DNA from 2 places in the Croceicoccus marinus genome. Region 2 is predicted to be linked to the other one. Evidence: riboswitches for the same ligand, from Rfam matches in the RefSeq annotation. Region 2 holds a riboswitch; the other holds the start of a gene.
What was found. Region 2 has a riboswitch for cobalamin ahead of A9D14_RS15250 (hypothetical protein). Riboswitches for the same ligand answer to the same signal wherever they lie in the genome.
Positions count from the first base shown of each region.

Region 1 (5,531 bases), on a different replicon from region 2:
CAAGCTCCCGCCGAAGACGCAGCAGCAGCGCCAGGAAGAAGGGCGCGCCCAGCAGCGACAGCGCGATGCCCAGGCGCAGCTCGCTGGCCATCGGCGCCAGCCGACATGCCGTATCGGCGACCAGCACCAGCAGCGCCCCTGCCAGCGCGCTCGGCACCAACAGGCTGGAGGGACGCCGGTCGGTGAACGGGCGGACAAGATGCGGCACCATCAGCCCGACGAAGCCGATGATCCCCGCCACCGCCACGCCCGCGCCGATGGTCAGGCCCACGCCTGCCACGATTCCCCATTGCAGCCGCCGGGCCTGCACCCCCAGCGACAGGGCTGCCTGCTCGCCCAGCATCATCGCATCCAGTGAGCGTCCGCAAAGCGCCAGCACGATCAGTCCCGCCAATGTCAGCGGCGCTGCGATCCATACGTCCGCCCAGCTGCGATCGGTCAGCGCCCCCATCAGCCAGGTCACGATTTCTGACATGGCGAAGGGATTGGGCGAGAGGCTGATGGCCAGGCTGGTAAGCGTGCCCGCAAGGCTTGCGATCATCAGTCCGGCCAGGGTGAACAGCGCGATTCCCCCCGTCCGCCCCGCGATCAGCGCCAGCAGCGCCATCGCCCCCGCGGCGCCTGCCAGTGCGAACAAGGGCAGGATCAGCGGAATGGCGGCCACGCCCAGGAACAGCGCCATGACCGCGCCGAACGCCGCGCCCGGTGCGATCCCGAACAGGCCAGGATCGGCCAGCGGATTGCGCAGATAGCCCTGCATCGCCGCGCCCGCTCCGCCCAGACCGGCGCCGATGATCAGCGCCAGCAAGCCGCGCGGAAGACGCAGTTCGGCCAGTATGATGGCAGCATTGGGCACAGGTTCAGCCCAGGGCGCGATCCATGCCCGTCCCGCCAGCAGCGAGAGCGGCAGTGCCACGCCGATGGCGGCGAGCAGGACCGCGTTGAGGCGGTTCACCCCGCCACCTCGGCGCGGATCTGCGTCAGCCGCTCCAGCGCGCGCGGGATGGTCGGACCGCCGCAATAGAGCAGCTGCGGATCGAAATGCGCCTGCGCGGTGCCGTCCAGCGCCGTCAGCGCGGGGTGCCCAAGCTTGCGGTTTTCCTCGCCGCCCGCGCCCGCGATTAGGATCAGCGGGGGCGGGTCGGCCAGCACCTGTTCCAGCGGCAGCAGCGCGCCCTGCCCCAGCCCGCGCCCCGCGCTCCAGTTCGCGAAGCCGCTGCGGACAAGCAGATCGCTGATCAAAGTCTGCTCGCCCGGCACCAGCCCGCCCGATTGCCAGACCAGCGCGGGAAGCGGGCGGGCGCCCTCGGCAGGCCGGGCGGCGCGGAGGCTGTCCTCGATCCTGGCGACCAGCCTCTCGCCAGCCTCGACTTCGCCCGCCAGCGCCGCGAGTTCGCGGATCTGGGCGATGGAATCGGCGACCGTGGTGATGGTGCCGGTCTTGACCACGCGCAGGCCCATGCGCGCGAAGGCCTGTTCGGTGGCGGGCGGCAGGAAGGTGCTGGCCACCACCAGGTCGGGCCGGAGCGCGGCGACTTCCTCGGCATTGCCCGACACGGCGGGAAAGCGCGCCGCGAGTTCGGGCGGCATCGACGATCCCGCCGGATCGTGGCTGTAGTGCGAGATTGCGGCCAGCCGCCCCGGTGCGATCTCGGCCAGGATCGCGTCGGTGCACGGGTTCAGAGACACGATGACGGGCTCGGCTTCGGACAAAGGCGAGCCTTCGGGAACCGGCACATCCTGGCGAACGCGCGAGCCTTCCGGGGCCGGGGCGGCGGCAGGCGTGCAGGCGGCCAGCATTGCTGCCGCCGCCGCCACGACTGCCGACCGCGCCGCCATCAGATTTTCACCCGCGCTCCGCCATAGGCAGCGGCGCCGGACGAATTGTAGCCCGCGACCGTCTGGTAGCCCGCATCGAACAGGTTCTCGACCCGCCCGAACAGTTCCAGCCTGTCGCCCAGCGGCATCGAGGCGCGAAGATCCACCGTCACGAAGCCGTCGAGCCGCGTGAAATTGCCGCGATCGTCATAGCTGTCGCCGACCAGCCGCACGTCTGTGCCCAGCATCAGCCCGGTGGGGGTGGCCCAGTCCACCATGGCGGTGACCGCGTGATCCGGCCTGCGGTTGAGGTTATTGCCCTGATAGGTGCCGCCCGCCGTCCGGTCCTCGGTCTCCAGGTATGTGTAGACGAGGCCAAGCCGCAGGTTCTGGGACGGGCGTGCCGCCAGTTCGAGTTCCGCGCCCTGCGCGCGGGCCCTGCCGATGTTGTAATAGACCGAATTCGCCAGATCGAAGTCGATCAGGTCGGTGCTGTCGCGGCGGAACAGGGTGGCGGCGGCGAAGAACATGCCGTCGCGGCGCCCCTTCTCGATACCGACATCATAGCCCTTGCTCCGCTCTGGGTTCAGCCCCTCGTCGCCGTAGAAGGAATAGAGCTGGTAGAGCGTGGGCGCCTTGAAGCCCTCGCCATAGGATGCGCGCAGCCGCAGCTGCGCACCCAGTTCCAGCGCGCCATTCGCGCCGAACGTCCATTCGTCGCCGAACAGTTCGTGATCGTCATAGCGCGCGCCCGCGGCGAGGGTCACGGCCGGGCCGCCCCAGGACAGCTGGCCATGTCCGCTGGTGAGCGTGGTCGAGCGGTCGCTGCCCGAATCCTCGAAGCCGTACCATTCGCGGTCGGCCCCGAAATCGATGCCCAGGCTGTCGGTAAGGCCGAAACGGCCGAACAGTTCGGCCCGCTCGAGCCTGCCCTTGGTCTCGTAGGGGAAATCGCCATAGCTTTCCCCCGTATAGAGCCGCGTCGTGTCGGACAGGGCATAGCCGCCGCGCAGGGTCAGCCTGTCGCCCTGATAGTCGGCGCCGATGCGGCCCGAATATTCCTCGGTATCCTGCAGGTCGTCGGTGTCGGCAAAGGCGTACAGGGGCGCGGGATAGCCGTCCTGCTCGAGCCGGCCATCGGCATAGCGGCCATTGGCGGTTAGCGAAAACGCGTCGCTTACGTGGAAGCGGCCGCGCCCCGCAAGCTGCCACTGGCGGAAGCCGTCGGCTTCGCCGCCCGTGCTGGCCGCGCTGAACCCGTCGGAATCGTACCAGCTGCCGGTCAGCCCCGCCTCGACACGATCGGTGACGACCCCGCCCGCCAGCGTTGCATAGGCGGTATCGAACGCGCCATATTCCGCGCTGGCGGAAATCCCGTCGACTTGCCGGGTGGTGAGGTTCATCACCCCGCCCATCGCGTCGGACCCCCAGATGACCGAGTTGGGACCGCGCAGCAGCTCGATCCGTTCGACACTGCCTGCCAGCACATTGGCGAAGTCGAACCCGCCGCCGGGCGCGGCGACGTCGTTCACCTTTACCCCGTCGATCAGGACAAGCAGTTGTTCCGAAAACGCACCGCGCACGCGCACGCCGGTGAACGAGCCGGCCGGCCCGTTCCGGCTGATCGCGACGCCGGGCAGGCGCCGCAGGACGCGGGACAGGTCGGGGCCCTGCACGGTCTCGATCTCGGGCAGATCGATGATGGAGATCGCCTGGCCGGTATTGTCGACCGAAAGCTCCAGCCCGGTCGCGGTGACGGTGATCGGATCGCCCGCTTCCTGCGCGGCGGCGGGGGCGATGAAGGCGAAACAGGATGTGACGAGGGCCGATGTGGCCAAACAGAAATCAAGACGCATGTATCCTCCGGACAAGAACGATTGCCGTTCCTGTCGGAAGACGCGGGATCGCGCCTTTCCGATGCCTTCGGTACACCCCGCCCGCTGGCTCGAACGACCGATACGGGCAGGTCTCCTGACTTCCGGATCGACGCGTTTCGCCGGCCTTCCCGGCCCCTTGCGGGACCAGTGACACGAAATGACGAACGCTCACCGGTTACAGTTGCGGGGGCAGCGCCGGAATTGCCGGACCGCACGCGTTTGACGCACGGCATGACGCACCGATCTTCCCTCTTAGGGCCGGCTGCGCGACAACATGCCCAACCGGCCAACCCATAACGATGGCGCGGCGCATAGCCATGAGAACAATCGGTTGGCAAGCTGAACTTGTCCATCTGACGAGATGGAAATCGATTGTTGCTATTGCGAACTCTTATCAAAGATAATCCAGAAGCCCTCTTTTTTGCCGGTTGCAATCGCCTATCTCGGGGCCTACGGCACATGCCCGAAACAGCGCCCATCTTCGCAGCACAAAAGGGCGCACCCACGGGAAAGAAGAAGAGGAAGAGAGTCGATGGCACGCAAGAAGATCGCCCTCATCGGATCGGGCATGATCGGCGGCACGCTCGCCCATCTGGCCGCGAAGAAGGAAATGGGCGACATCGTCCTTTTCGACATCGCCGAGGGCATGCCCCAGGGCAAGGCGCTGGACCTGTCGCAGTGCGGTCCGATCGAGGGCTTCGACGCGAATATCACCGGCACGAACGACTATGCCGATATTGCCGGCGCCGACGTGATCATCGTGACGGCGGGCGTTCCCCGCAAGCCGGGCATGAGCCGCGACGATCTTCTCGGCATCAACCTCAAGGTGATGAAGTCGGTCGGCGAAGGCATCAAGGCGCATGCGCCGGACGCCTTCGTGATCTGCATCACCAACCCGCTCGATGCGATGGTCTGGGCGCTGCGCGAGTTTTCGGGCCTGCCGCACAACAAGGTCGTGGGCATGGCGGGCGTGCTGGATTCGGCGCGCTTCGCGACGTTCCTTGCGTGGGAGTTCGAGGTTTCGGTTAAGGACGTGAACGCCTTCGTTCTGGGCGGCCACGGCGACACCATGGTGCCGGTGCTGTCCTATTCCACCATCAGCGGCATTCCCGTGGGTGACATGGCCAAGATCAAGGGCGTGGACGCGGGCCGACTGGACGAGATCGTGCAGCGCACCCGTTCGGGCGGCGGCGAGATCGTCGGCCTGCTCAAGACCGGTTCGGCCTATTACGCCCCCGCCACCAGCGCGATCGCCATGGCAGAGGCCTATCTGGGCGACCAGAAGCGCATCCTGCCCTGTGCCGCGCATCTTTCCGGCGAATACGGCGTTGACGGCCTGTATGTCGGCGTTCCTGCCGTGATCGGTGCCGACGGCATCGAGAAGGTGGTCGAGATCGAGTTGAGCGACGAGGAGAAGGGCAACCTCCAGGTGTCGGTCGACGCGGTCAAGGAACTGCTGGAAGCCTGCAAGGGCATCGACGGCGACCTAGCCTGAATTTCTTCCGGGCGGCCTGACGGCCGCCCGCCCCTCCCGACAAGGAGAGCGTTAAATGTCCATTCTCGTCGACAAGAATACCAAGGTCATCACCCAGGGCATGACCGGATCGACCGGCACGTTCCACACCGAACAGGCGCTGGCCTATGGCACGCACATGGTTGCGGGCGTAACCCCCGGCAAGGGCGGCACGACCCACATCGGCCTGCCGAACTATGACACGGTGGCCGAGGCGAAGGCCGCGACCGGCGCGACCGCTTCGTGCATCTATGTGCCGCCGCCGTTCGCAGCGGACTCGATCCTGGAAGCGATCGACGCCGAGATGGAGCTGATCGTCGCCA
Region 1 covers NZ_CP019602.1:866,146-871,676, reverse strand. Annotated here, with positions in the region: gene A9D14_RS04230 (FecCD family ABC transporter permease) at 1-955, opposite strand, end outside; gene A9D14_RS04225 (ABC transporter substrate-binding protein) at 952-1,839, opposite strand; gene A9D14_RS04220 (TonB-dependent receptor plug domain-containing protein) at 1,839-3,656, opposite strand; cobalamin riboswitch at 3,763-4,000, opposite strand; gene mdh (malate dehydrogenase) at 4,228-5,190, shown strand; gene sucD (succinate--CoA ligase subunit alpha) at 5,246-5,531, shown strand, end outside.
Region 1: it holds a riboswitch for cobalamin, as region 2 does, so the genes downstream of both, A9D14_RS04220 (TonB-dependent receptor plug domain-containing protein) here and A9D14_RS15250 (hypothetical protein) in region 2, are expected to answer to the same signal.

Region 2 (5,531 bases):
GACGGCAATGTCCGCATAGCGCGGCTCGGCCCGTTGCAGATCGCGCATGGCCCCTGCCAGCAGCGCGCCGCCGCGCCGCCCTTCATCGTCCTCGCGCCGGTCGGGTGACAGGCGGCAGGTGCTGCACACCACGACCGAGGGGCCGCTACTGGCAGGGCGCAGCATCAGAAACGCGCCCTTGCGCCGACATAGGCGCTGCGTCCCAATGTGCCGTATCCGTTGGCGGTGGCGTAATCGCTGTCGAACAGGTTCTCGACCCGCCCATATAGCGACAGCTCGGCACCCACCGGCACCTCTGCACGCAGATCGGTCAGCAGATAATCGTCCAGCATGACTCCGCCCGCGCGGTCGCGGCTTTCACCCGAATAGCGCAGAGCGATACTGGCCGAATAGCCGTCCTCCGCCTCATAGCCGAACGATCCGTTCGCCAGATAGCGCGGCACACGCGGCAATTGCTGGCCATAGGTCGTACCGGCGCTGCGATCCTCGGCATCGATCCAGCTGAAATTGCCGCGCGCGAACCAGCCCCCGAATTGCGCCGAACCGGCCAGCTCCACGCCGCGCGCACGGCTTTCGTCGATATTCGCGTAATAGCCGAACCGCTCGACACCGGTGCCGGGAATATAACATTCGCCGGGCAGCGTGCCGGTGGTGGGGCAATAGGCAAAGTCGATCAAATTATCGCTGTCCCTTTCGAAATAGGTGGCAGACAGGGAAACGCGCCGGTCCAGCAGATATTGCTCCACGCCCGCTTCCCAGCCCTTGGCATGTTCGGGCTGCAGATCCGCCGATCCGTATTGGGTGAACAGCTGATAGAGCGACGGCGCCTTGAACCCCTCGGAATATCGGGCGCGCAATATGGTGCCGCCATCCCACGGGACGAAGCTGCCGCCCGCGCTGAACACGGTATTGCCGCCGAAACGCGAATGGTCGTCGTGGCGAACCCCGCCCTCCAGCGTCATCCCCGCCGTGGGTGAAACGCGGGCATGCACATAGACACTGTCGATATCCGCCTCGGCCCGCGTGGTAGTGAAGGGCAATGTATTATTGCCCGGCGATGCGGTGCGCATGCGCTGTTCCTCACGCTCGCCACCGAATGCAAATTGCACCGCGTCCGATAGGGCGAAGCCGCCTTGATATTCGTACCGGCGACCACGGCCCTGCGCGTCGAATGTCTGGCTGCGCACCGAACGGTCGGGGTCGAAATTATCGCGGTCCGTGCGGCTTTCCATCACCGCCAGCCGGTTGGTGAACCGCCCGTCCAGCAGCGCTGCATTCACACCCGCATAGGCTGTCCACGCCTGTGTCAGCCCATAAGCGCGACTGTCACCGGCAAACCCATCGAAATCATTACGTCCGTCGGCGTAGTAGCCGCGCAGGTTCAGCGACAGTACCGACGCGATCCGCGCCGTCAGCGTGCCGCTGGCGGACTGGCGGCGATAGCCGTCCCGCTCGGTGCCGTTGCTGCGCGCCGATATGCCGTCAGTAGTAAATGTGCTGCCAGCGATCCGCCAGTCGATCGCCTTGCCGCTGCCGCCCACGCCTGCCCGCGCGTTCAGCGTATTGCGCGATCCGCCTTCGAGCGTGAGGCGCCCTTCCAGCGGATCGGAGGGGCTGGCCGTGACCACATTGACCACCCCGCCAATTGCATGGCTGCCCCACAGGATCGATTGCGGCCCACGCAAAATCTCAATCCGTTCGATATCGTCGGCGAACAAATTGCCGAAATCTGCCCCGCCATCGGTGGTGGATGCATCGGACAGGCGCATGCCGTCGATCACCAGCACGCTTTGCCCCGCATCGGCGCCGCGTATGCGCAGCGATGTCGCCGCCCCATAGCCGCCATTGCGCGACATGCTGATGCCGGGCGTACGGACCAGAATATCGGTGACCGCGACGGGCTGCTCCGTCTCGATCTCTTCAAGGTCGAGAATGGTAACAGACGACGATACGCGGTCGCTGTCGACCGGAGTACGCAAGGCGGAAACGACGATTTCGCCTGCCGCGTCATTGGCCTCGGCGACGGTGTAAAGAGAGCAACCTATAACGAGCGCCGGCAGGAACGCATATTTGAATTCGGGCATGGACAATCCCCACAAGTGACAAGATGCCACGCGCGGATCGCAGCGGGGGAACGACTGCGGCGTGAACACACACAGACCGTCCCGTCCGGCACGCGCCGCACGAGGCAGTTTCTGTCGTTTCACGAGGGATTTCCCCGTTCGGCCGGCACACCCTGTCCGGACGAAGAACGACAGCGTCAGGCAGGTCTCCTGGCTTGCGGGTCGATGCCGGTCCGGCCGCCTTCTCGGGACGATGATTGCCCCAATGGCATGATGGCCGATGGCTCTCCGCTTACAGTTGCAGGGGCAGCCGCGGTCTTGAACCGCGTTCCCTTTTGATCCCCTTGCGGGGAACCTGTCGCTGGCGAGGCGGATAATGGCCCATGAACCATATGGCAAGCCGCTTGTGACCAGATGGTGACTTGCAGAGGCGGCGCATGCTCCCTATCGGCAAGAATGTAACGGGTGCCCGCGAGGGCTTAATCGGGAAGTCCGGCAAGCAGGATTCTACATCTGCGAATCCGGCACTGCTCCCGCAACTGTGACCGGTGAGCGTTCTGCCACAAGCCATTGGAAGGATTGTTTCCTTCCGAGAAGGCGGCGGAAATGCGTTGACCCGGTAAGTCAGGAAACCGGCCCGTTGCCGTCGTTCTTCGCCCGGGCGGGATGTACCGGTCGAACGAGGGCCCAATCCCTTGGTGGACGACACTTGTGTGTGCGTTGAGAAAGGGAGGGCCGCGTCATTCGGCACTCGCAGATCATTTCGGCTGCCGCGGCCCTGCGCCGCGCCTGTTCCGTCGTCTTACGCGGCGGGCAACGCATCGTTGAACCCTATGGAGGAGATCAATGATGACCGCCGTTCCAATCGCTGCAAAGCGCCTGAATATCCGGCAATTCGATGCCGTTCTTTTCGCCGTGTTGGCTGTAGTGATGCTGGCCACGCGCCCGCATTCGCTGTCCGACTATATCCACCTTCCCGAAACCAGCCTCGCCAGCTTTTTCGTGGCGGGATTTTACATCCGCCCGCGCCTTGCCTTTCTCGCGCTTTTCGCGCTGGGTTTCGCGATCGATGTGGTCACAATCTACGTGATGGGCGGTTCGGGGTTCTGCTTTACCATCGCATACTGGATGCTGCTGCCAGCCTATGGCGCGATGTGGCTCGCGGGCCGGTATGGCGCGGCGCGCTTGGGTATGAAGCCGGCGACCCTCCCTGCCTTGATCGCGGTGCTGTGCGGCGCGACTTTCGTATCGAACCTGTTTAGCAGCGGCGGATTCTATGCGTTCAGTGGGTATTTCCCCGATGCCTCGGTGTCCGGGTTCCTGCCTCGCATCGAACGCTATTTTCCCGGCACGCTGGCCGCGACGCTCAGCTGGGCGGGCATGGCGGCGATCGTCCACATAGCGGCGGAGCGGCTGACCGGACGCATCCTGCCGGACAGCAGCCGGTGAGCGGCAGCGACAAGGACGCCATCAATGCCCGCCACCGCGAACGCACGCGCAAGCACAAGGCGGCGGTCGATAAAAGGATCGCCGCTGCCACGCAGGACAAGGGCCTACTGCTGGTGATTACCGGCAATGGGAAGGGCAAGTCGTCCTCCGCCTTTGGCATGGTGGCGCGCACATTGGGCTATGGCCACAAGGCAGCGGTGTTCCAGTTCATCAAGGGCAAGGAGGAAGTGGGCGAACGCGCCTTTTTCGCGCGCGACCCGAACATGCGCTGGGAACGCTGCGGCGAAGGCTTCACATGGGAAACGCAGGAACGCGACCGCGACATCGCCGCCGCCCGCGCCGGATGGAAAAAGGCGAAGGAAGCGCTGGCCGATCGGTCCATCCACCTCGTCGTGCTGGACGAGCTGACCTATCTCGTCACTTATCGCTATCTCTCCGTGGAAGAGATCATGCCCGCCATCCATGCGCGCCCGCCGATGCAGCATGTGGTGATTACCGGCCGCGCCGCGCATGACACTTTTATCGAAGCCGCCGATACGGTGAGCGCAATCCGCGATGTGAAACATGCCTTCCGCGCCGGTATCCGAGCGCAGCCGGGCATCGATTTGTGAGCGCAGCGGCGCATTGCCCTGCCCTGCTGGTCGCCGCGCCGGCTTCGGGGCAAGGCAAGACGAGCATTACTGCCGCTCTCGCCCGCCGTCACCGCGATGCGGGGCGGCGGGTGCGGGTTTTCAAATGCGGGCCCGATTTCCTCGACCCAATGATCCTTGAACGCGCCAGCGGCCATCCTGTTCACCAGCTCGACCTGTTCATGGTGGGCGAGGACCATTGCCGCCGCCTGCTGTACGATGCCGCGCAGGACGCCGACATCATTCTTGTCGAAGGGGTGATGGGGCTTTTCGACGGCGATCCGTCCAGCGCAGACATCGCTGCGCACTTCGGCCTGTCGGTGCTGGCAGTCATCGACGGATCGGCCATGGCGCAAAGTTTTGGCGCGCTGGTCCACGGACTGGCTAGTTACCGGCAGGAAGTTGCGGTCGACGGTGTGATCGCCAACCGCATTGCGGGTGACCGCCATGCCGATATGCTGCGCGAAAGCGTGAAGCCGCCCGTCCGATGGCTCGGTGCTTTGCCGCGCGACACCACATTTGCATTGCCCCAACGCTATCTCGGCCTGTTAATGGCGGCAGAGATCCCGGATCTGGACTCGCGCATCTCCGCCTGCTCCGCCGCCTTGCCCGACGATGCGCTGGCCCTGCCGCCTCCGGTCGCGTTCCCTGCGCCTGCGCCGAGCCCTCTGCCACCCATGCTGCAAGGGAGGCGCATCGCCATTGCCCGCGATGCGTGCTTTGCGTTCATCTATGCCGATAATCTGGCCGTTCTGCGAGAAATGGGCGCGGAATTGCGCTTTTTCTCTCCCCTTGCGGGAGAGGATCTGCCCGAATGTGACGCGCTGTGGTTGCCGGGCGGCTATCCAGAGTTGCATGCGGAAGTGTTGGCTGCCGACCGTCAGTGGCAGCGGAGTATCCGGCGCCATCACGCAATGGGCAAGGCCCTGCTGGCCGAATGCGGCGGTATGATGGTCTGTTCGGAGCAGTTGGAAACGGCGGACGGTCCTTTTCCAATGCTGGGGCTGCTGCCTGCGCAGGTGATCATACAGGACCGACTGGGAGGGCTCGGTTTGCAGGAAGTCGATCTGCGAACAGGTGTATTGCGCGGCCATAGCTTTCATTATTCGCGGATCGAAACCGATCTGATACCGCTCAGCCGGTCACGCAATCCAAACGGCGGCAGGGATGAGGCCGTGTTCAGTTGCGGTTCCCTGCTGGCCAGCTATGTGCATTTCTATTTCCGGTCCGCTCCGGAAGCTACAGCAATGCTTTTCTCGGCCCGACAGTAATTCCGCGTTCTAAATGGGATAGCTGCAGTGATGCTGAGCGGCGATCCGTTTGACAACATGAATGAGTGTCCGCTCACAAGAAGCGGAAATTAACTCGTGCATGACCGCTATGTCGAAGG
Region 2 covers NZ_CP019603.1:210,062-215,592, forward strand. Annotated here, with positions in the region: gene A9D14_RS15240 (DUF1636 domain-containing protein) at 1-165, opposite strand, end outside; gene A9D14_RS15245 (TonB-dependent receptor plug domain-containing protein) at 165-2,084, opposite strand; cobalamin riboswitch at 2,247-2,437, opposite strand; cobalamin riboswitch at 2,510-2,718, shown strand; gene A9D14_RS15250 (hypothetical protein) at 2,913-3,512, shown strand; gene cobO (cob(I)yrinic acid a,c-diamide adenosyltransferase) at 3,509-4,123, shown strand; gene A9D14_RS15260 (cobyrinate a,c-diamide synthase) at 4,120-5,412, shown strand.